Regions from separate parts of the Paenibacillus sp. OAE614 genome, predicted to be linked through region 1. Evidence: riboswitches for the same ligand, from Rfam matches in the RefSeq annotation. Region 1 holds a riboswitch; the other holds the start of a gene.
The links. A riboswitch is a leader RNA that binds a small molecule or an ion and turns the genes downstream of it on or off. The one in region 1 is predicted to bind S-adenosylmethionine.
Positions count from the first base shown of each region.

Region 2: linked by a shared signal. The riboswitch ahead of ABIE48_RS23975 (methionine ABC transporter ATP-binding protein) and the one ahead of metA (homoserine O-acetyltransferase MetA) in region 1 are both predicted to bind S-adenosylmethionine.

Region 1 covers NZ_JBEPOD010000001.1:637,227-648,529, forward strand. Annotated here, with positions in the region: gene ABIE48_RS03395 (glycoside hydrolase family 43 protein) at 1-831, shown strand, start outside; gene ABIE48_RS03400 (ROK family protein) at 947-2,113, shown strand; gene ABIE48_RS03405 (HRDC domain-containing protein) at 2,342-3,349, shown strand; gene corA (magnesium/cobalt transporter CorA) at 3,475-4,410, opposite strand; SAM riboswitch class I at 4,835-4,961, shown strand; gene metA (homoserine O-acetyltransferase MetA) at 5,084-6,019, shown strand; gene ABIE48_RS03420 (PLP-dependent transferase) at 6,044-7,228, shown strand; gene ABIE48_RS03425 (aminotransferase class I/II-fold pyridoxal phosphate-dependent enzyme) at 7,225-8,406, shown strand; gene mqnC (cyclic dehypoxanthinyl futalosine synthase) at 8,593-9,726, shown strand; gene ABIE48_RS03435 (putative sporulation protein YtxC) at 10,021-10,920, shown strand.
Region 2 covers NZ_JBEPOD010000001.1:5,175,927-5,187,229, reverse strand. Annotated here, with positions in the region: gene ABIE48_RS23985 (UbiD family decarboxylase) at 1-1,224, shown strand, start outside; gene ABIE48_RS23980 (Cthe_2314 family HEPN domain-containing protein) at 1,249-1,968, shown strand; SAM riboswitch class I at 2,058-2,193, shown strand; gene ABIE48_RS23975 (methionine ABC transporter ATP-binding protein) at 2,346-3,362, shown strand; gene ABIE48_RS23970 (methionine ABC transporter permease) at 3,362-4,030, shown strand; gene ABIE48_RS23965 (MetQ/NlpA family ABC transporter substrate-binding protein) at 4,169-5,017, shown strand; gene ABIE48_RS23960 (SDR family oxidoreductase) at 5,305-6,090, shown strand; gene ABIE48_RS23955 (NifU family protein) at 6,175-6,420, opposite strand; gene ABIE48_RS23950 (YuzB family protein) at 6,583-6,837, shown strand; gene ABIE48_RS23945 (NAD(P)/FAD-dependent oxidoreductase) at 6,834-7,895, opposite strand; gene mqnE (aminofutalosine synthase MqnE) at 7,955-9,061, opposite strand; gene ABIE48_RS23935 (HesB/IscA family protein) at 9,880-10,239, shown strand; gene ABIE48_RS23930 (hypothetical protein) at 10,320-10,535, opposite strand; gene ABIE48_RS23925 (YheC/YheD family protein) at 10,730-11,303, shown strand, end outside.

The DNA.
Region 1 (11,303 bases):
GGACGCCCATGGCACCGCGAGACCGAATCGATCCGTGATCCGCGCGGCTGGTGCACGCTGGGGAGAGAAACGGCGATTCAAAAAGTGGAGTGGAACGAGGAAAAGTGGCCGTATATCGTAGGCGGCAAGCAGGGGAGCCGGTTTGTCGAAGCTCCTAAAGGCTGCACGGAAACGAAGTATGCGCCGACCTATCCGGAAACGGATCATTTTGATTCCGCGGCATTAAATATCAATTTTAGTACGCTGCGGGTTCCGTTTGATGGGCAGATGGGTTCTCTGACGGAAAAGCCGGGGAACCTGCGCTTGTTCGGCAAAGGTTCCTTAACGAATGAACACGAGCAGTCGCTTGTCGCAAGACGCTGGCAGTCCTTTTATTTTGACGCGCAGACGGCAGTTGCGTATTCGCCTTATACCTTCCAGCAGATGGCCGGACTCGTGAACTATTACAATACGGGACATTGGTCGATGATCCATGTGACATGGAACGAAATCAATGGACGAGTTATTGAAGTAACGCAAAATGACCGTGGCGTTCTGACGAGCTTTCTGAAGGATAAAGCCGTTAAAGTTCCCGAACATGCGGAATACGTGCACTTTAAAGTGAAGGTCCGGAAAGAAACGTATACCTACGCCTATTCCTTCGACGGCGAGCAGTGGACGGATATCGACGTAACGCTGGATGCCGCGATTTTGTCGGACGATTACGTGGTACAGTCCTACGGCGGCTTCTTTACGGGAGCGTTTGTCGGGATGGCTAATGTTGATTATTCCGGTTATGATTTGCCGGCTGATTTCGATTATTTTATGTATAAAGAGCTTGAAAATGATTAATTATGATCCCAAAAAGAGCTGGAAGAATATGACTTCCGGCTCTTTCTTAGTAGTAGTAATGTGAATTAATATGCTATACTTCTAGTACGATAACATTTGAAAGGGATTACAACAAATGATTATGAAAACTGATCAGGATGTTATGAGAGAAAATAACAAAAAGTTAGTATTAAAAGCTCTATTTAATACTGATCAGACGTCTAGAAGTTCAATAGCCGACCAAATCAATCTTCAAAAATCCACGGTTTCTTCTATTGTACGCGAGCTTCAAGAACAAGGTTTGATTGAAGAGCTAGGCATAGGAGAAGCATCCAACATTGGCGGGCGTCGGCCCAATTTAATACGCTTTAATCGTAAGTTTGGGTTTGTATTGGCGTTTGATATAGGCGTAAATTATTTAAAATATTCCGTCAATTATATTAATGGCGAGCTTATTCATCATGTGTCATTAAAATTATATACGAACAAAGTAAAAGATATTTTTGCATTGATGAAAAATGTGATTTTGAATTTGGAACAGTATGATACGATCAACGGATTGGTCGGAATCTGCATTTCGCTTCACGCACCGGTATTGGATAATCAGATCCTGTATAGTCCTTTCCTGGACTTTCAATCCTTAAATTTAATTGATGCGTTGAAGGAACTGGTCGACGTTCCCGTTATCATCGAGAATGAAGCCAATCTCACGGCGATTTATATCCGGGATTTTTACCGTCATGCCGAGGATATTCAATTCGATAACATTCTAGCCTTAAACATTCATAACGGAATAGGCGTAGGAACGATTATCGAGAGACGCCTGTATAAGGGCTTAAACGGATTGTCCGGCGAAATAGGACGATCAATTATCATGTCGGAAAATAAAAAAATTCGGCGTTTAGAAGAAGTCTATTCCGAAAAAGCGGTTCTTGACCGGATCGGCAAATTGAAAAACAGACCAGGATTTACGTTAGAGGATTTTATTCTTTTAATGGAGATAAAGGATGAACAAATTGCGGCTATCATGGAGGAATGGGTCATAGCCATTGCACAAATCACTTATAATTTAATCCAATACAGCGCTCCGGATGCTGTGTTTCTTTCCTCACGATTTATCGCCTTTTTCCCACGCCTACTAGACGAGATTATTAAAGAATATTCTTCACTTGATCCGCTTGGCTCCACGCAAATTATTTCGCTTGACCACCATATTCATGAATTAACGCTCTTTGGCGGAGTTGCCTTGGTTTCCAGAAAAATTCTCGGATTGGAATCGTATGATTTATTTTTTACCAAGTAATCCGGGCATTTACGATGAACCGGAACGAAATGTTTTGGCATAAATCTCATTTGTAATCATCCCATTTGAATGCAATTTGGCGAAAAACCCATTGACCATTTTACATGATATGGTATGATCAACTATAACAGCACATCTGCACGAATGGGGAAGCACCTCTCTTAAATTAAGAGAGGTGCTTTTTTGCGTTGTGCTGATTACCCTACGTGGATGGAGGAATTGGTGAACATGCAAATCGTTTTTATGAACCGGCTTGTGAAGGATGCGGGAAGCGAGGGAGAAAAGCTCGCGCAGGTATGGATCGGCGAAGAGGAGGGAACCTGGCATCTCGGATGGAGAGATCTGGAGATGACCGGGGAAGCCATGGATACCGCTTGGTATGAAGGCGGATCCTGGAATGAGATGCTGTACATTTACAGACACGGCTTGGCGGTCAAGCTCGGCGAAGGATTCCGCCCGCTGATCGACGGCACGTTCCATGAGGAGGAGGAGCTGAAGGGCCGCAGCCATGCTGTACAGAAGCTGTACTGCTACAGCGAACTGCACAACAACGAGGAGCTGTACGCCGAACTCACCGCCTGGCGGAGAAGGAAAGCGGCCAGCGAACGCAAGGCTCCTTATTTTATCGCCAGCAACCGGGTGCTCCGTCTGATCAGCGCCTTCGTGCCGCATACGATCGAAGAGCTGCTGCAGCTTCCGGGCGTCGGGGAGAGCAAGGCGTCGGAGTACGGAGCCGACCTGATCGAGATTGCGGGAACGGTGCAGCGCAGCCACGAATTTCCGCTCGATTGGGTGAATGACGCCCTGGACGACCAGTCATATCTATCGTGGACCTACAAGCAAAAGGAGTATAAGTACAAGCAGGACCTGGATAAATACCGTACCCGGCGCACCATGCTGAAGGGAATTTATGAGGGGATGAACCTGCAGCAGCTGGAACAGGAATGCGGTATGCCGCGCAGAGACCTGGTGGAGGCGCTGGAGCAGTTGGAGAAGGAAGGGTATGATACCGAGCGGCTGATCCAAAGCGAGTTGGAGGAGGTGCCGAATGAGGAGCAGGAGCGGGTGTGGGCCGCGTTGGAGGAGCTGGGCGATGCGCTCTTGAAGCCGGTGCTGCTGCAAGTATACGGAGAGGATGCCGCCTCGGGAAGCGGTATGGAGCAGCGTTATGAGCGGATCCGTCTGATCCGCATCCGGTTCCGCCGGCAGCCCGGCAGCCGCAGAAGCGTGGGGTGAACGGGATGCTTCCCCGCCGAAGTTACGGATGGTGACCATACAAAAAGGACGAAGGCTCTAACCGCATGCGGCCGTCTCCTTCGTCCTGTTTTCCAATGCATGATGATGGGGTGATGCGCTGACTTTCAAATCCAGTCTTTTTTCTTGAAAATGACAACCATGCCGAGACCAAGAACAAGCATGATGCCGAGGATCATGAAATAACCGTATTTCCAATGAATTTCCGGAATGTTATCGAAGTTCATGCCATAGATTCCTGTAATGATCGTCAATGGCATGAAGATCACGGTCATGGCCGTAAACACTCTCATGATCTCATTCGCGCGGTTGGCGATACTTGACTGGTAGGCCTCGCGCAAGTTGCTCATTAGATCGCGGTACGTGTCGAATGTTTCGGAAATTTTGACCGCATTTTCGTAAATGTCGCTGAAATATTTTTGCAGCTGATCGTCAATCAGCCGGAGGTCTTTTTTATTTAACGTATTGATGACATCCTTTTGCGGACCCAGCACTTTTTTCAGCCACAGAATCTCGCTTCGCAGACCGATAATTTCGTTCAAATGAGACTTTTTAGTGTGCATGAGAATGTCTTCTTCGAGCTTCTCGATTTTGGCTTCGATCCGGTCGCCGACCACGAAGTAGTTGTCAACCACGAGGTCGATCAGCAGGTACAGAAAACGGTCAGGTCCGCTGACTTCCTGTTCCCACAGAATCGGCTTCAGCGTCCGCAGCTCGTTGATTTTCTGTTTCGTCACCGTAATGATGAAGTGTCTTCCGAGGAAAACGTTCAGTGCGCGCAGAAAAATCTCCTCGTCGTCAAACCGGATGCTGTTGACCACGATGAAATAGTGGTTTTCGTAAATTTCGATCTTCGGGCGCTGCTCCTCTTCACTGAGACAGTCTTCAACCGCCAGATCATGCAGCGAAAACAGCGGCTGCAGCTCCGCGAGGTCGTCGACGTCGGCGTCGATCCAGTAAAAGCCGGCCAAAGGCGGGGTTAGTACAGTTTGCAGGTCATCGATCGGAGTAAATACTCCTTCGTTTACCAACCGGATTTTCATATGACTTCACTCCTTGCTCAAGATGTTTGAGCATAGAAAAGAAATCAGCGCTGCCGGTCAGCGGGATTCGGGGGAGTACTGAATAAACGTACGGGCATGAAAACGAAAACTTCCCTCTGCCGGCAAGCTGATCTCAGGTCTATGCAGTTGTGTTTTCCATGCATTCAGCTTCGGGCTCGGGTCGCCTTCCATCTTTCATGTCACCTCAGTCATATCGGGGTATGAAACACTTGTCTAGTATAACGCCGGGTTTTATTCCTTTCAAGAACAAAATGGCGGCCGGCAGGTCCCGATAACAGGGTATGGAAGCGACCTTCGATCGGTGCACGAAATGCTGCCGAAAATGACAAATCCGCGTCTTGACGAAGGATGGGCTTATGATTTAAAGTAAGGAACAAGACAATGTAAAATTGAATACAGCGAAATCTTATCAAGAGCAGGTGGAGGGACTAGCCCGATGAAACCCGGCAACCGGCGGTATTTACGCACGGTGCTAATTCTTGCAGGAGCATGGCAGCGGCCTTTAGGCGTTGTCTCCTGACAGATGAGAGAGGCGCGGTAATGAGCGTGTAATGACCTTTCTCTTTTGTGTGGGAAAGGTCATTTTTGTATACTCGGCTTCTTCTCAAGCTACGATTTTCGCGGTCTTCAGAAAAAAGGAGAGATGATAACGATGCCGATCAAGATTCCCGACACTTTACCGGCGAAAGAAGTTCTTACCCGGGAAAATATTTTCGTCATGGACGATACCAAAGCGTATCACCAGGACATCCGTCCGCTGCGCATCGCGATTCTCAATCTGATGCCGACCAAGGAAACGACAGAAACCCAGCTTCTCCGCCTGCTTGGGAACTCGCCGCTGCAGGTCGACATTGTGCTGCTTCATCCCGGCTCCCATATTTCCAAGAACACGCCTTCGGAGCACCTGAAGTCGTTCTACAAAACGTTCGATGAAGTGAAGCACCGCCGTTTTGACGGTATGATTATCACCGGCGCGCCGGTCGAAAAAATGGATTTTGAAGACGTGAACTATTGGGATGAGCTCCGCGAGATTATGGACTGGACCAAAACGAACGTCACTTCGACGATGCATATCTGTTGGGCCTCCCAGGCCGGATTGTTCCACCACTACGGCATTCCGAAGTGGGACCTGAAGGAGAAATGCTTCGGCGTATTCCCGCACCGGGTGATGAAGAACAACGTGAAGCTTCTCCGCGGCTTCGACGATGTATTCTATGTACCGCACTCCCGCCACACCGAGGTGCGGCGCGAGGATATCGAGCATGTGGAGGAGCTGGAGATTCTCTCGGAGTCAGAGGAAGCCGGCATTCATATGGTAGCAAGCAAAGACGGCAAGCAGATCTTTGTGGCAGGCCACTCCGAATACGATCCGGACTCGCTGAAATGGGAGTATGAGCGCGATATCGCGAAAGGCATGGACATGAAAATTCCAGTTAACTACTACCCGAACGACGATCCGAATCAGGCTCCGCTCGCCATCTGGCGCTCGCATGCCAACTTATTATTCGCAAATTGGCTGAATTACTATGTATATCAGGAGACTCCTTATGATATCGGGGAGAGTCTTGAAGTCTGGCCGCAAATTTAGTCGACCCTACAGGAGGATACGCACATGGAAAAGGAACCATGGAAAATTGAAAGCAGATTGGCCCAAATCGGCTCCGTCGAAGAACCTGTGACCGGAGCGGTAAACTTCCCGATTTATCAGGCAACCGCCTTCCGCCATCCGAAGCTTGGGCAAAGCACCGGTTTTGATTACGCCCGGACCGCCAGCCCGACCCGCAAAGTGCTCGAAGCCGCGGCAGCGAAACTGGAATCTGGGGACGCCGGCTTTGCCTGCAGCTCAGGCATGGCTGCGCTGCAAACCATCTTCACCCTGTTCAGCCAGGGCGATCACCTGATCGTTTCGCTGGACCTTTACGGTGGTACATACCGCCTGCTGGAAAGAATCCTTTCCAAATACGGGGTTACCGCAACGTATGTCGACACCAACAATCTGGACGAGCTGGAACAGTCCAGACGCCCGAACACGAAAGCGGTGTTTATCGAGACCCCGACGAATCCGCTCATGATGATTACGGACATCGAGGCCGTCTCCAATTGGGCGCACCGCCACGGCTTGCTGTCCATCGTGGACAATACGCTCCTCACGCCGTTCTTCCAGCGTCCGATCGAGCTCGGCGCGGATATCGTCGTGCACAGCGCGACCAAATATTTGGGCGGACATAACGATGTCCTTGCAGGCCTGATCGTGACCAAAGGCAAAGAGCTGTCCGAGGAAATAGCGTTTCTGCACAATTCCATCGGGGCGGTGCTCGGGCCGACGGATTCCTATCAGCTCATGAAAGGAATGAAGACGCTGGCCCTGCGGATGGAGCGCCATGAAAGCAACGCAACAGCGATGGCCAAGTACCTCCAGACACATCCGGCGGTTGCCGAAGTATTCTATCCGGCGCTTCCGGACCATCCCGGACATGACATCCAAAGCCGGCAGTCCCGGGGGAATACGGGGATCTTCTCCTTTAAAGTGAAGGACGCCCGTTACGTAGAGCCCGTGCTTCGCCACATCCAGCTGATCGCCTTTGCGGAAAGCCTTGGCGGCGTCGAGTCGCTGATGACCTACCCGGCCGTTCAGACGCATGCCGATATACCGGAAGAAATCCGCAAAGCCGTCGGCGTCGACGACCGCCTGCTCCGTTTCTCTGTAGGCATCGAGCATATCGATGATCTGATTGCGGATCTGGGCGGCGCATTGGATGCCGCAATCAAGGAAGTGGAAGGGAGCAGCCAAGGATGAGTGATTTGGGCAAAGGACATCAGGACAAAGGCAAGCAGGAGCGGAAATTCGCGACCAAGCTGCTCCATTTCGGCTCGGAAATCGATGGTGCGACGGGAGCCTCCAGCGTGCCAATCTATCAGGCGTCTACGTTCCACCATGCAGATATCTTCAATCCGCCGGTGCATGATTACAGCCGTTCAGGCAATCCGACGCGCCAGGCGCTGGAAGACTATATCGCCCTGCTTGAAGGCGGAGTGCGCGGGTTCGCCTATTCGTCGGGCATGGCGGCCATTTCGAGCACGTTTATGCTTCTGTCGGCCGGCGACCACATGATCGTGACCGAGGACGTATACGGCGGAACCTACCGCCTGCTTACGAGCATTTTGAACCGGCACGGCATTGAGAGCACTTTCGTCGACATGACCGACCTGAATCAGGTGAAGGCTGCATTGAAGCCGAACACCAAGGCTGTATATATGGAAACCCCATCGAACCCGACGCTGAAAATTACCGATATCGAAGCCGTCACCAAGTGGGCCAAGGAGCATGATCTGCTCACCATGGTGGATAACACGTTTATGACGCCGTATTACCAGCGTCCCATCGAAGTTGGCGTGGATATCGTGCTGCACAGCGCCACGAAGTTCCTTGGCGGACACAGCGATGTGCTGGCCGGTCTGGCCGTCGCCCGCACCGAGGAAATCGGCCGCCAGCTGAAGCAGCTGCAGAACGGCCTGGGAACGGTGCTGGGCGTACAGGAGAGCTGGCTGCTGATGCGGGGCATGAAAACATTGCAGGCACGCATGAAGCACAGCGAAGAGAGCGCCGCCGTACTGGCCGCTTGGCTCAAAGGGCGTCATGATATTACGCAGGTCTTTTACCCGGGGCTCATCGATCATCCCGGCAGAGAGATTCACGAGAAGCAGTCCACCGGCTACGGGGCCGTCGTCTCGTTTGACGTGGGCTCCGGCGAGCGGGCCAAGCAGGTGCTGAACCGCGCGCAGATCCCGCTCGTGGCCGTCAGCCTGGGCGCGGTGGAGAGCATTCTGTCCTATCCGGCGATGATGTCCCATGCGGCAATGCCGGCAGAGGTCCGGCTGGAGCGCGGCATTACTGACGGGCTGCTCCGCTTCTCCGTCGGCCTCGAAGACGTCGACGATCTGATCGCCGATCTGGATCAGGCGCTTCAAGGTTAAATCATCAAGCAGGCACCGCTACGGCGGTGCCTTTCCTTCGTTCAGCCCGCGACGTCCGCGTCAGCCCACGTTCGGCCAACGGATTCTATGAATTTCGTTTGCCCCGTGCGCCAATTGTGTTAAGATGGTAGTGGTCATGTTTTAATTTATGTTACAAAATTCACATATGATAGGAGGCTGCCAAATATGAGTGCGGTTGACCGTATCCTGGATAAAGCACTGCGGGGCGAACGCCTGAATTTGGAAGACAGCGTGACATTGTTCGAAAGCAATGAAGTGGAGAAAATGGGTCATGCTGCCGATATCATGATGAAGAGGGTTCATCCCGATCCAATTACGACTTTCGTCATCGGACGGAACGTCAATTATACAAACGTGTGCGATACATACTGCACATTTTGCGCATTTTACCGTGTCCCTGGGCACAAAGAAGGGTATACCTTGCCCGACGAAGTGATTTTCCAAAAAATCAAGGAAACCGAAGACGTGGGCGGCACGGAAATTTTGATGCAGGGCGGAACGAACCCATACCTGCCGTTCGATTACTACACGAACCTGCTGAAGGGCATCAAGCAGCGGTTCCCGAACATCACGATGCACTCCTTCTCGCCGGCTGAAATCCGCAAAATGGTGGAAGTGTCGGGGCTGTCTCTGGAACAAGTCATGCGCGAGCTGAAAGCGGCGGGACTGGATTCCCTGCCGGGCGGCGGCGCCGAAATCCTCGACGACCGGATCCGCTCCAAGATCAGCCGGCATAAAGGAACTTGGCGCGACTGGATGGACGTCATGCAGATGGCGCACAAAATCGGCATGAACACGACGGCCACGATGGTCATCGGCTTCGGTGAATCGATGGAAGAGCGCGCCCTGCATATGCTGCGCATCCGCGACGCGCAGGACGAATGCATCGCGAACGGCTACGACTCGAAAGGCTTCCTCGCCTTTATTCCGTTCACATTCCAGCCGGACAATACGGGCTTGAAGCGGGAACGCGAAACGCCGGAAGCGTATTTGAAGACAGTGGCGATCGGCCGCCTGGTGCTGGACAACGTGCCGAATTTGCAGTCCTCCTGGGTCACGATGGGACCGGAAGTCGGCAAATTGTCGCTCAGCTACGGCTGCAACGACTTCGGCAGCACCATGATGGAAGAGAACGTCGTGTCCTCCGCCGGTGCGGTGCATAAGGTTAACATCACTTCCATCCTGCAGCTGATCCGCGAAGCAGGTAAAATCCCGGCACAGCGGAACACGAGATACGAGACGCTTCGCGTCTTTGAAGAAGGTTCCCAGGTGGAACGCGACTTCGTCATGCAGAACTAAAACGGATCTCCATATTTCTTGATACAACCGGCCGCCTCGCTTAGCGAGGCGGTTTTTTGTACCCATCGATTTCAGATATGAATAGGGGCCTCTTCCTTTGGTGTTCAAAGGGGGAGGCCCCTTATTATTTCCCGGCAAAAGGCACCTTTTTATTCAGCGGAAACGCCCGTTTACCAAGCATTTCATGTCGATTTTAACTGAGAAATGTTAGCCTGTTTTCCATCGATCCCTCCCGTATATCCCCCCGGCTAAAACATATACTTTGTAAGAAGGAATTTGAAAGGAGTGTTCTCCATGGAACTGTTCAGCATAGCAGCCCGAACCTTTAGTCCGCAGGAAGCGGAGGAATATAAGCGCATGGTTTCGGAAGCGAACCAGGTTTTACATAACAAGTACAAATCACTCGCAATCAGCTGTACGGTCCATGAGGAGATGATGCTGTGGAGCTGCCGGGAGGACGATCCGCGGTTCTTTAAGGAGCATCATCTGCAGCAGGTGTACGCCGCTGCCGCCAAGACGGTGGCCCACTACATTTTGCAGGAAAAGGAGCAGCGGCTAATCGAGAAGATTCTGGCCGATGATTTTGATTTTCCCGATCCGGAGGAAAAAGAGCAAATTTTGAAGCACTGCCGGATAAGCCTGGAAAAAAGTTCCGAAGGGGGCGCATGGTCCCGCCGTTACGATATGCTCGTTCGCGGCATCAAGCAGTGCCTGAGCGAACGGCCGCTGCTCCATGTCGACGGATTTCTGACCTTTCGTGCCGCTGCTTACATTAAAGAGCTGAAGGAAGTCGTGGAGTACGCGGTAGATGAGTTTTTGATGGACCGGCAGTACGAGGAGTTTGTCAGCATTCTGAAATACTTCGTCTATTTCCAGCAGCCGCAGATGCCGATCGCCCATGTCATTCATAAGGGAGGCCAGGATTTGCTCGTGCTGGACGGCGACTTAAGGCCGCTGGAGTACCGTCATGACGAAGGTGTTGTGGTGGAGCGGCTGGACCAGCAGGACCTGCAAATGGAGGATACGGTCGTCACGACGCTGATTTCCGTATCGCCTGCCAAAATCGTCATTCATACGCGGGAACCGCATATGACCGTCGTTCGCACGTTGATGCAGATTTTCGATGAGCGGGTGGAAATTTGCCGTTACTGCCCGGACTGCCACGCCTATTTCCGCGAAACAGGGAAGATATAGCTTGACTCGCCGCTGGACAGGGATTTATAATTACACATAATTCGATAAAAGCGTCGACAGAGACATGGACCTGAAGATACGGACGGTCAGAGAGAGGGAACTTGGCTGAAATTCCCTCACGAATTCCGGCTTCGGTCTACCCCTCTACAGCTGCGGTTTGGAACCTGTTTACCCGGATTCTTGATCAGTCGGGGAAGCTCAGTATAAGCCGCCGGGTCATTCCGTTATCTGATGCTGAAGGACAGCAATCTCGTATTCACCTGGAACAGGGAATATGGAGGTCTGTCGAAGTTGGGTGGAACCACGGGTACAAACACTCGTCCCTTGTGTAGGGATGGGTGTTTTTTTGCGTTGCCTGTACGATTTTGAAAAGGGCGGCTGTC
Region 2 (11,303 bases), 4.5 Mb from region 1:
ACGACCGGTATTCACTGGCAGATCCATAAGGGCGGCGGCTTCCATTACCACGAAGCCGAGCAGCGCGGCGAAGCGCTGCGCATGACGACGTTCCTCGGCGGACCGCCGGCCCTGATCGCGTCGGCGATTGCACCGGGCCCGGAAATGCTGCCCGAGCTGTTGCTCACGTCCATGATTCTCGGCGAAAAGCTGCCGATGGTGGAAAATCCGCTCGGCGGGCACCGGATTCCGGCGGAAGCGGAGTTTGCGATCAGCGGCCTCGTCCCACCGTTCGAACGGCGTCCGGAAGGTCCGTTCGGGGACCATTACGGGTATTACTCCCTGATGCATGACTTTCCGGTCTTTCACGTCAACCATATGTGGCACCGCAAGGACGCCATTTATCCGGCGACGATCGTAGGCAAGCCGCGGCAGGAGGACTATTTCATGGGCGAATTTCTGCAGCGTCTGCTGTCGCCGGCCTTCCCGCTCGTCATGCCTTCGATCAAGTCGCTGTGGACGTATGCCGAGACGGGATTCCATGCCCTTGCTTCGGCTATAGTCCGCGTCAGTTACTCCCGCGAAGCGCTCGTATCCGCCTTCCGGATGCTGGGTGAAGGTCAGCTGTCCCTGACCAAATTCCTGATCCTGACCGACCAGCCGGTCGATCTCGAGAACGCCAGCGAGCTGCTGGAAACGGTGCTTGCGCGGTTTAACCCGGCCGTCGATCTGTTTATATTTAATAAGACATCCCACGATACGCTCGATTACACCGGACGCAAGCTGAACCACGGCAGCAAAGCCGTGCTGATGGGGATCGGGGAGCCGGTTCGCGAGCTGCCGCGCGCTTATGAGGGGGGGCCGATCGCGGAGATTGAGCAGATTGTTCCTTACTGCGGAGGATGCCTCCTTCTCTCAGGCGCAGGGTACGAGGACGAGCCGGAGCTGCCGGAGCGCCTGCTGCAGCGGCTGCAGGAGAAGGGAACCGAATGGCCGCTCGTCCTTCTGGTGGACGATGCCCGTCAGACGGCAGCCGACCAGACGTCCTTCCTGTGGACGGTGTTTACACGCTTCAACCCGGCCACGGACATCTATGCGGGTGCCGAAGTGCGGAATCACCATCTGTCGTACCGACTGCCGATTGTAGTGGATGCACGCATGAAAACCGGGTATCCGGACGAACTGATTCCGCGGGAGGATATCGTCAAGAAGGTGAATGAACGCTGGAACAGTTATTTTGCGTAAATACTGATCAGGGAGAGAATGCCGATGCTGCGAACGCTGCTTGGAGAGATGCCCCGCCAAAATAACGGGCTGCTCGAAGATGCCATCGAAACGATGGTGGAGACGATCCATTTGCTCCAGAACGAGATCGAAAAGAATGAGGATCCCAGCCATGATTACCGCAAACTGGAGATATGGACACGCGGTTTGGTGTCTTCCCTGGATGAATTGGAGCAGAGCTGGTATGCCGCTTCCTTTTTCCGTCAATCGGTCAAGGCCGGTTATGTGGATGACATGACGATTGAGGAGCAGGCCGAGTACGCCAGGTACGTATACTTCTATAAAAACGGGTTTATCCGCGTGTTTTCCGTTCTGGACAAGCTCGGTACGGTGCTCAATGACCTGTTTGATCTGAACACGCAGAAGACCAAACCGCATTTTTCCTATTTTACGGTGCTCCGGCAGTTTCACTACATGAAAACCCATGAAGGCCTGGCCGGGCAGCTGTCGAAGATCAAGGACGAATACAAGAGCACCCTGAACGTGCTGCGCAAACGGCGCAATGCGGAGGTTCATTACATGAACTCCGAGATGCAGGATGACTTGTGGCAGCGGCACCAAGGTCTTAAGGATAAGGTCGAGCTGGAGGATCTGGACCAGCATTTGAGCGAGCTGAAGCAAGGGCTGGACATGGTATGCAAGTCGCTCTCGGCATCCTTTCATTACGCCAACAAGCTGTGGAAAAAGGAAGGCATGCATCCATAAAGGGATACAACAAATTTCCTTTTGACAAAGTGGGCAAATATATCTATACTGTAAAAATGAAAACACGTCATCATTAATTTCATAATCTTTTCTTATCGAGAGAGGCGGAGGGACAGGCCCGATGAAGCCCGGCAACCGATTTGAGCACGGCATCCGCCGTTACTCGAATGTCATGGTGCTAATTCCTACAAGCTGCAGCTTGAGCTGCAGGTTGGCAGATGAGAAGGCAGCGACTTTTACAAATAAGGGAGCCCCTTTTCTGATTCTGTCAGAGGGGCTTTTTATTTTGCCTGGATTCGATAGAATAGACTGGTCATTTAGATAGATTATGCGAACTCTATTCGGGTAGGATAGGGGGAAGAGAGGGGGCCCTTCGGTTGATCGAACTGAAGCAGCTGACTAAAAGGTACGGCCAAGGGGCAAAGGCGACGGAGGCTTTGTCCGGGCTGAACCTCAGCATTAATAAAGGAGAAATTTTCGGCGTGATCGGCCACTCGGGCGCAGGGAAGAGCACCTTGATCCGGTGCATGAACCTGCTGGAACGCCCGACCTCCGGAGAGGTATGGGTAGGCGGCGTTAACCTGACGGGTCTGAGCAAGCAGCGGCTGCAGAACGAACGGCGGAAGATCGGGATGATTTTTCAACATTTCAATCTGCTTAGCTCGGCGACGGTGTATGACAACATCGCCTTTCCGCTCCGGTTAGCCCGTAAGGGCAAGGCGGAGGTGGAGGCCAAGGTTAACGAGCTGATTGCGCTGGTCGGGCTGGAAGCCCACCGCAATAAATATCCGGCCCAGTTGTCGGGAGGCCAGAAGCAGAGGGTGGGCATCGCCCGCGCGCTGGCCAGCGATCCGCAGGTGCTGCTGTGCGACGAAGCGACTTCGGCGCTCGATCCGCAGACGACGGATTCGATTCTGAAGCTTCTGCTGGACATTAACCAGAGGTTTAATCTGACGATCGTCCTGATCACCCATGAGATGCACGTCATCCAGAGCATATGCGACCGGGTGGCCGTGATCCATCAAGGCGGCATCGTTGAAGAGGGAGCGGTCACGGACGTATTCCTGAAGCCGCAGCACCCGGTGACCAAAGATTTTGTCCGCGGGGAGCAGAGCCAGGGCGAACCGCTTGAGCTGGCTGCCCAGGCTTCCGGAACGGGTTCGGCGCAGGCTGTGAAAATTACGTTTCTCGGCAGCAAAACGTACGAGTCCATCCTGTCCCGGACCGTGCGCGAGACGGGGGCGGATTTCGCCATCCTGCAGGGCACCATTTCCACCATTAAAGATACCCCGTACGGGCAGCTGATCGTCCGCTTTGAGGGCGGACGGGATCAGATCGATGCGACGCTCGCGAAGCTGAGCGAGCAAGGGCTTGACGTGGAGGTGATGAACTGATGTGGGGTTTGGATTTTTCCTCGGTTGACTGGAACGAGATCGGCGTAGCCACCCTGGATACGTTGAAAATGCTCGGGGCTTCCGCGGTGTTCACCTTTATCCTCGGTCTTCCGATCGGCGTCGTGCTGTTTATGGCATCGCGCTCGACGACGGGCTGGGTGCGTGCCGTCTATGCGGTCATTTCCTTTATCGTGAACATCCTCCGTTCGGTCCCGTTTATCATCCTGATCGTCGCCCTGATCCCAGTCACGAAAGCGATTGTCGGCGTCACCTTCGGGGTGCTGGGGACGATTCCGCCGCTGGTGATCGGCGCTGCGCCGTTCTTCGCCAGACTTGTGGAAACATCGCTGCGCGAAGTGGACCGCGGCGTAATCGAGGCGGCGCATTCGATGGGCGCTTCGACCTGGCAGGTCATCACGCGGGTACTGCTGCCCGAAGCAAGACCGGGCCTGCTGGCCGGAATTACGATTACGGTCGTGACACTCGTATCCTATACGGCGATGTCGGGGATGGTTGGCGGAGGCGGTCTCGGCGATTTGGCCATCCGCTACGGTTATTACCGCTATGAAACGACCGTCATGATTATTTCCGTCATCTTCATGATCGTGCTGGTGCAGCTGCTGCAAATGGCGGGCGACCGGCTGGTGCGTCACTTTACCAGAAAGTAAGGTGTACAACGTGTTTGGCTCACAGTCATGCATCCGGATCACCGGATTTGACCTGGAAAGGCAAGGCAGGTAACATCAAAGCACTGCCTTTCTAATATAAATCATATTATTCTTATGAATTTAAGGGGGATTTATCCAATGAAAAAATGGCTCGTTTCTTTTATGACCCTGGCCCTGGTTGTCGTACTCGCCGCGTGCGGCAGCAAGCCGAATAACAGCAGCAGCGATGCTGCGGGCGAATCGACGGACAAACCGGCTGCAGCCGAAACGGTTACACTGACGGTTGGCGCGACGGCGAAGCCTCATGCCGAAATTTTGAAGCATATCCAGCCTGCGCTTGAAAAAGAGGGCGTGAAGCTCGTCATTAAAGAGTTTTCCGATTATGTGCAGCCGAACGTGCAGACGTTCCAGAAACAGCTCGACGCTAACTTTTTCCAGCATCAGCCTTACCTCGACAATGAAAACAAACAGCGCAAGATGGACCTTGTTCCGGTCGTAGGCGTTCACCTGGAGCCGCTTGGTGCTTATTCCAAGAAGGTAAAAAGCGCTGACGAAATTCCGGACGGCGCAACTGTCGGCATTCCGAACGATGCGACAAACGGCGGACGCGCGCTCAGCCTGCTGGCCAAACAAGGCTTGATTACTTTGAAAGATCCGAACAAAGTGGAATCTACGGTGAAGGACATTACCGCCAATCCGAAAAACCTGAAAATCAAGGAAGTCGATGCTGCAATGCTGCCGCGTCAGCTGAGCGAATTCGACCTGGCCGTTATCAACACCAACTACGCGCTGGAGGCCAGCCTTGATCCAACGAAAGACGCACTCTTCATCGAAGGCAAAGACAGCCCTTATGTCAACATTCTGGTGGCCCGTCCGGACAACAAAGACTCCGACGCCATCAAGAAGCTGGCTGCTGCCCTGACTTCCGACGACGTGAAGAAGTTCATCGAAGACACGTATAAAGGTGCCGTTATCCCGGCATTCTAAAGCCTGCGCAATGGCGCAGCACAGCCGCAAGGGGTTCATCCCCTGCGGCTTTTTTATTTGCATCTGCGTCGGGCAAACATTTTTTATTTGGCTCGCTTTTCCTCGCGGCCCGGCTGTACTGGGTTTCCAAGTTGCGGCGGTGCAATGAAATCTTTTATACTATACAGGATCAATGTTCTTGCGTTAGGTTTGTACATACATACACCATTATATTTTTAATAGGAATGATGTGTCATCGAATGGATCAAAGGATGGGAAGTTCGGATAGCAGAAAGGAGGGTGGCATTTTGAGGGGAAAGGTTGCCCTGATCACGGGCAGTGCCAAGGGACTTGGCAAAATGACGGCTCTTACGCTGGCACGATCCGGCTGCGACGTTGCGCTTAACTATGTCCACAGCCGCCGCGAAGCGGAGGAACTGCGGGCGGTCATCGAGGGATTGGGCGTGCGCAGCATTGCGGTTCAAGCCGATGTCTCCGACACGGGCCAACTGGAGCACTTGGTGGCTCGCGTCGAATCGGAGCTCGGCAGTCCGGACATCGTCGTGAACAACGCGGGACCTTTTATCCGCGAGCGTAAACGGTTCTCCGATTATACCCAGACGGAAATTTTGTCGCTCATCCAGGGCAATCTGGTCGGCACGGTGCTGCTGGACCATTTGGTGCTGCCTGCGATGCGGACTAAGCGCTGGGGAAGAATCATCCACTTCGGCTTCGGCCATGCGGCGGAATCGAGAGCGTGGCCGCACCGGGCGGTGTACGCCGCCGCCAAGACCGGACTGGTTTCTTTTACGAAGACGCTGGCGGTCGAGGAGGCCCCGTACGGCATTACGGTGAATATGGTGTGTCCCGGGGACATCCGCGGGAATAACAAAGAGAAGACCATTGCCGAGGTCGCCGGGTTGCAGGACGGGGAGACGCCGCGGGGCAGACCCGGCAGCGGCGAGGATATCGCGCGCGTGATCGAGTACTTGTGCCGCGACGCTTCCGACTTTATCACCGGCAACATTATGGACATCTCCGGCGGGCTGGATCCGATCCGTCCCTGGATTGGTCCGGCAGATCACGGGATGTGACTGCCAGAGACGGCGTCCCACGCCACAAAAAAAGAAGAGACCCGTCTTCGATGAAGTCAGGTCTCTTCTTGCTATTGAATGGGATTAGAATACTTGAATAACGTCGTTGATTCCTTCAACTTCCTCAACGAGGGCGCGTTCGATCCCGGCTTTCAATGTAATGGTGGAGCTTGGGCAGCTGCCGCAGGCACCCATCAGTTTCAACTTCACGATGCCGTCTTCCACGTCAACCAATTCGACGTCGCCGCCATCGCGTTGAAGGAACGGGCGAAGCTTATCAAGCACTTCTGCTACATCATCATACATGGTGCTCTGTGCGTTTTCGCTCATTGATTTCAACTCCTTTCCTGTAATTCTTATTATATTACAAACCGAGACAAAATAAAATGGCTATATATGCTGCATCGGACAAGACCGTTGATATTATCTGCTTCACCCGGTAAACTAAGATAAGGCCTACCTAAGAATCAATACCTAAAGCAGGTGATATCATTGAGACCCATCATCGAGTTTTGCACCAACAACATGCATTTCGGAACCGATGAAGTCATGGAGAAGCTGGAGGAGAATCCGGATTACGACGTTATCGAATACGGATGCCTGAGCAATTGCGGCCAATGCGCCATGATGCCCTTCGCCATGGTGAACGGTGAGATTATAGATGCTGACAGCGCTGATGAGCTGTATGAGGCCATTATGGCCAAAATAAAAGAACTCGAGGCTTGGGACAGCCTCGAGCTGGATTAGCCGAAATGGCGTCTGGACTTCCAGAGTACCCCGCTTTTTAACAGGCGGGGTACTCTTCCTTTTACCGAAGTTTTCCCCATTAGGCCAAAGCCTGCCTTGCTGCCAAGCGATCCCAGGGTTCCACGAAGGTGGATCTTGTGGATTTTCGGCGTCTCTCCTTTCCAGAGCGCATGAATCACGTCGGCCACTTGCTTGGCCTGAGCTCCTGCCGCCTGGGCGCTGGGAGCGAACGGAATGCTGGCGCAGTCCCCCACAACATACACTTCCGGGTAATCCGGGATTTGGGAATACGTGTTGACCACGACCCGGCCCCCCGGATCCTTCGGCACGTTCAAATCCTGAACGACCTTCACAGGCTGAATGCCGCCCGTCCAAACCGCGGCGTCGGTGTAGATTGCTTCATCCCCGTTATAGACGATACCGTCTTCCACCCGGCACACGGATATGTGGGAGCGCGTATTCACTTCATGATCCATGAACCACTGCTCCACGTACAAGGAAACCGTCTGCGGGAAGGAGGAGAGCACCCGGCTGCCCCGGTCCAGAATCGTGATGTTAAGATCCGGACGGCTCTCCCGCAGCTCCGCAGCCGTTTCAACGCCGCTGAGGCCGCCGCCGATAATATGTACGTTTCCGTACGGCTTGACATCATTCAAGCGCTGATAGGTTTGGCGCGTGCTTGAGAACGTCTGGATGCTGTTCGTGAATTGATCCGCGCCAGGTATGCCGTGATAACGGTCGGTACAGCCCAGGGCGATCGTCAGGTAGTCGTATTCGATCGGATCGTCGCCTTCGAGGTGTACCCGCTTGCCTTCCAGATCGATGGATGTGACTTCGCCGTATTTTTTCGTGAGCTGGGGATGGTTCGGAAACTGGATGCGCAGATCATAGTCGCTTGCCGTCCCTGCCGCAAGCGCGTAATACTCGGTTTTAATGCCTTGGAAAGGCATGCGGTCAATCAAAATCAGCTCCATATCTTGGGGGAAGTGGTTGTTCAGGAGACCTTGAATCAATGCAAGGCCTCCGTAACCTCCACCCAGGATGACGAATTTTCTCATATGTCCGTCTTTCCTTTCTCATACGTCGGCTTTGAGGAAAGGTATAAAATTCCTCTTACTTATTCATAAACTTTTATTTCATTATAAAACGTGTCGCGTTCCACAGGAATGCGTCCGGCGCCTTTGACTAGCCAGATCAGCTCATCGCGGGTGAGGCCTTCCGGAGTGAGCGCGCCTGCGGCGTGACTGATGCGTTCCTTAAGGATGGTGCCATGGACGTCGGATGCGCCGAAGCTCAGCGCAACCTGGGTCAGCTGCGGCCCGATATTAATGAAGTAAGCCTTCACGTGGTCGATGTTGTCCAGCATCAGACGGCTGATGGCAATGGTCTTCAGATCCTCGTAGGCGGAGTTACGGCGCATGATGCCGGCATTTTTATTTCTTGGCTGCATGGAAAGAGGAATAAATACCATAAATCCGTTCGTTTCGTCCTGAAGGTCGCGAATCTGCATCATGTGGCGGATCCGATCTTCATGGGACTCGATCGATCCGTACAGCATGGTAGTATGCGTCTTCATGCCCAGGTTATGCGCCGTCCGGTGCACCTCGAGGTATTGCTCGACGTTAGCCTTTTCCACCCGCATTTTTTTGCGGTATTGGTCGGACAAAATTTCCGCACCGCCGCCGGTCAGCGATTTCAGTCCCGCTTTTTGCAGCTCCTGCAGCACTTCCTTGATGCTGAGGCCGCTGATGCGGGTGAAGAAGTCGATTTCGGCCGCTGTATAGGCTTTAAGCGTTACGTCCGGGAAGCGGTCGGTCAGCGCCTGCAGGGAATCCACATAGTATTGGAAAGGCACGTGCGGGTTATGTCCGCCAACGATATGGAATTCCCGGACGCCCGGATGAATGTGCTGCTCAATGTATTCGACCATTTCAGGACCGGAATACGTATAGGAGCCTTCATCACCAAGGTCTTTGCGGAAGTTGCAGAACGCGCAGTGCGCCTCGCAGACATTGGTAAAGTACAGGCTCATGTTTTCGATGAAATATACTTTTTTGCCGTTCTTGCGCAGGTTGGCTTCGTTCGCCAGCTGCCCCAGCGTCAGCAGATCATCGGTTTCATACAGAAATACTCCATCCTCGAGGTTCAGCCGCTCACCCTGGCGGACCTTCTCAATGATTTCCTGCATGCGTCTTTCGGTGTTCGATGTTACAATAGTGGACATTTCCATTCCTCCTGTTCGCATTTTGGTCGTGCGGAAGACACGCCCTTTGCAGGACGCAAGAGTCAACCCGCAGCGCCTGGAAGGAGTCCGGCGTTCAACCCGTCCAGTCGATTTGCCAATTTTATCGGTCAGCGTCTTCCATGTACCGCAGAGGATATGTATTCAGCGGATCATCCAAGCCGTAAGGCCAGACGCTTTGGTAAGCACTCCGGAGAGGCTTTTGGCCGGTAAAGAAAAAGTAGGGGGCCGCCTTTTTTAGATTATAGAATGTATACATTTTTCAACGAAGCCGAAGGATTCTATAATCGCAAGACAAACATCCGCCAAGCGCGGCCTGTCTTCTGTGAATGAATCGATAGACTTTTTTTATGTGAAAAAAGTTACAACCCAGAGTGACAGACCGTTGTCTTTTCCATGACAAATTACCGACACTTGCTCCCTCATTACCCACCTATTATAAACCGCCTATCCGGGGTCCGCAATACAGTTATGTAGAATCAGCATGCGAAGGGCCGGTAATCATGCCCTTCTTAAACGATCCGCGGAGAGGCAAATGAGGGCATAAATCCTCCGGATCACGCCGGATTATCCCTTTTGGAGGCGCGAATACGCCGTTCCGTCAGCCTTTCTGGTACATAATGGGGAAGGAGGGGATGTTGCCGGGCGGAACCTCTCTTGAGGGGAACAACGTTGTGGAGTATACTAAAGGTAAGTGCAATGTACTCACAGAGCGGGACTTTTGCTCGGCCGCCTTTCAGGTGCGCTGCTGAAGCCCTGCAATGAATAAATTCACATCAGTTAACCAAGGAGGGTTACCTATGATCAACATTAGCGATTCCGCTTCCGATAAGCTGAAAGAAATGCTCGCCGAACAGGAAATTCCGGGGATGTTCCTCCGTCTTGGGGTACAGGCCGGCGGATGCAGCGGATTTTCTTACGCCATGGGCTTCGACGATGCCGAAACCGAAGACGATGTATACATGGACGTTAACGACCTGAAGGTGGTCGTGGATAAAGAAAGCCTCCGCCTGATTGACGGGCTGGAAATCGACTTTGAGGAGTCCGGCATGAGCGGCGGTTTCACCATGAACAATCCGAACGCTACGGCGACCTGCGGATGCGGCGCTTCGTTCCGTACAGCGCTCGATGCAGGCAAACCGGCTCCGGAGGAGTGCTAACGGGCACGCACTGCGGATGAATAAGACAAAAGGCTCACACCTTCTTCGTCCAGAAGCAGGTTGTGAGCCTTTTTTGTTCGTTAGGAGAGCCCGGGAACGATAAACGTTTTGTTCACCATCATGACGAGCATGGCCGCCGCCACGATAGAAAAGGCGATGCAGCAGGTGCCGAGCCCTTTGCGTCTGTCTTTCAGAAATTTAAAGCCCAAAGCAAAGATTAAAACGGTTGTCACGACCAGAGCAAGGGACATGCCGATCATGCCGACCCAGTATAATACCCCGAAAAATTGAGCCACAGCTGTTATCCTCCTTCGCAGGATATTCCAAATTTACACACTTCATTTCATTATATCCGATTTAGACAGGCACGCCAAGGCTCCGCTATCCCCCGTTTTTACACGTTTATCCTTTTCTATGCACAAACATACAGGAGGGAACCTGTAGATACGAGTATGCTAATAACATAGGAGCATAGAAAGGAGGCGACAACATGGGGGGAAGACAGCTGGCAAGCAAATGGCTGAAGACCGAAGCGCTGCTGACGGATCCGGATGTTGCCCCATATATTCCGCAGACCCGGTCTATGAGCCGGGAGAATCTCCAGCAAATGCTGGAGATGTATGACTTTGTCGTCGTAAAACCGGTCGTCGGCGGAGGCGGTTACGGTGTCATGAAAATATCCCGTACCGGCAGCGGTTATAGTATAACCCGCTTCTCTCAAACCTATTATTTTGACAGCTTCTCCGGCATGTACAGCGGTTTTCGGAAGCTAAAGGTGAGAAGGACCTATTTAATTCAGCAGGGGATTAAATTGGCCCAAGTCGATGGGCGTCCGATCGATTACCGTGTCAAATACGTCAAAGTGGACGATCGTTGGGTCATTACCGCAATGGTGGGACGGGTCGCGCGCAGCGGACTATTCGTAACCAATCTGTGCAAGGGCGGTTATTTGCTGAAAGGCCGCGTTGGCCTGAGCCGTTCCCTGCCGCAGATTTCTTCCAAAGCAAAGCTTAAAGAGATGCGATCCCTTACCCGGCGCTGTACAGCAATTCTGGAGCGGCGTT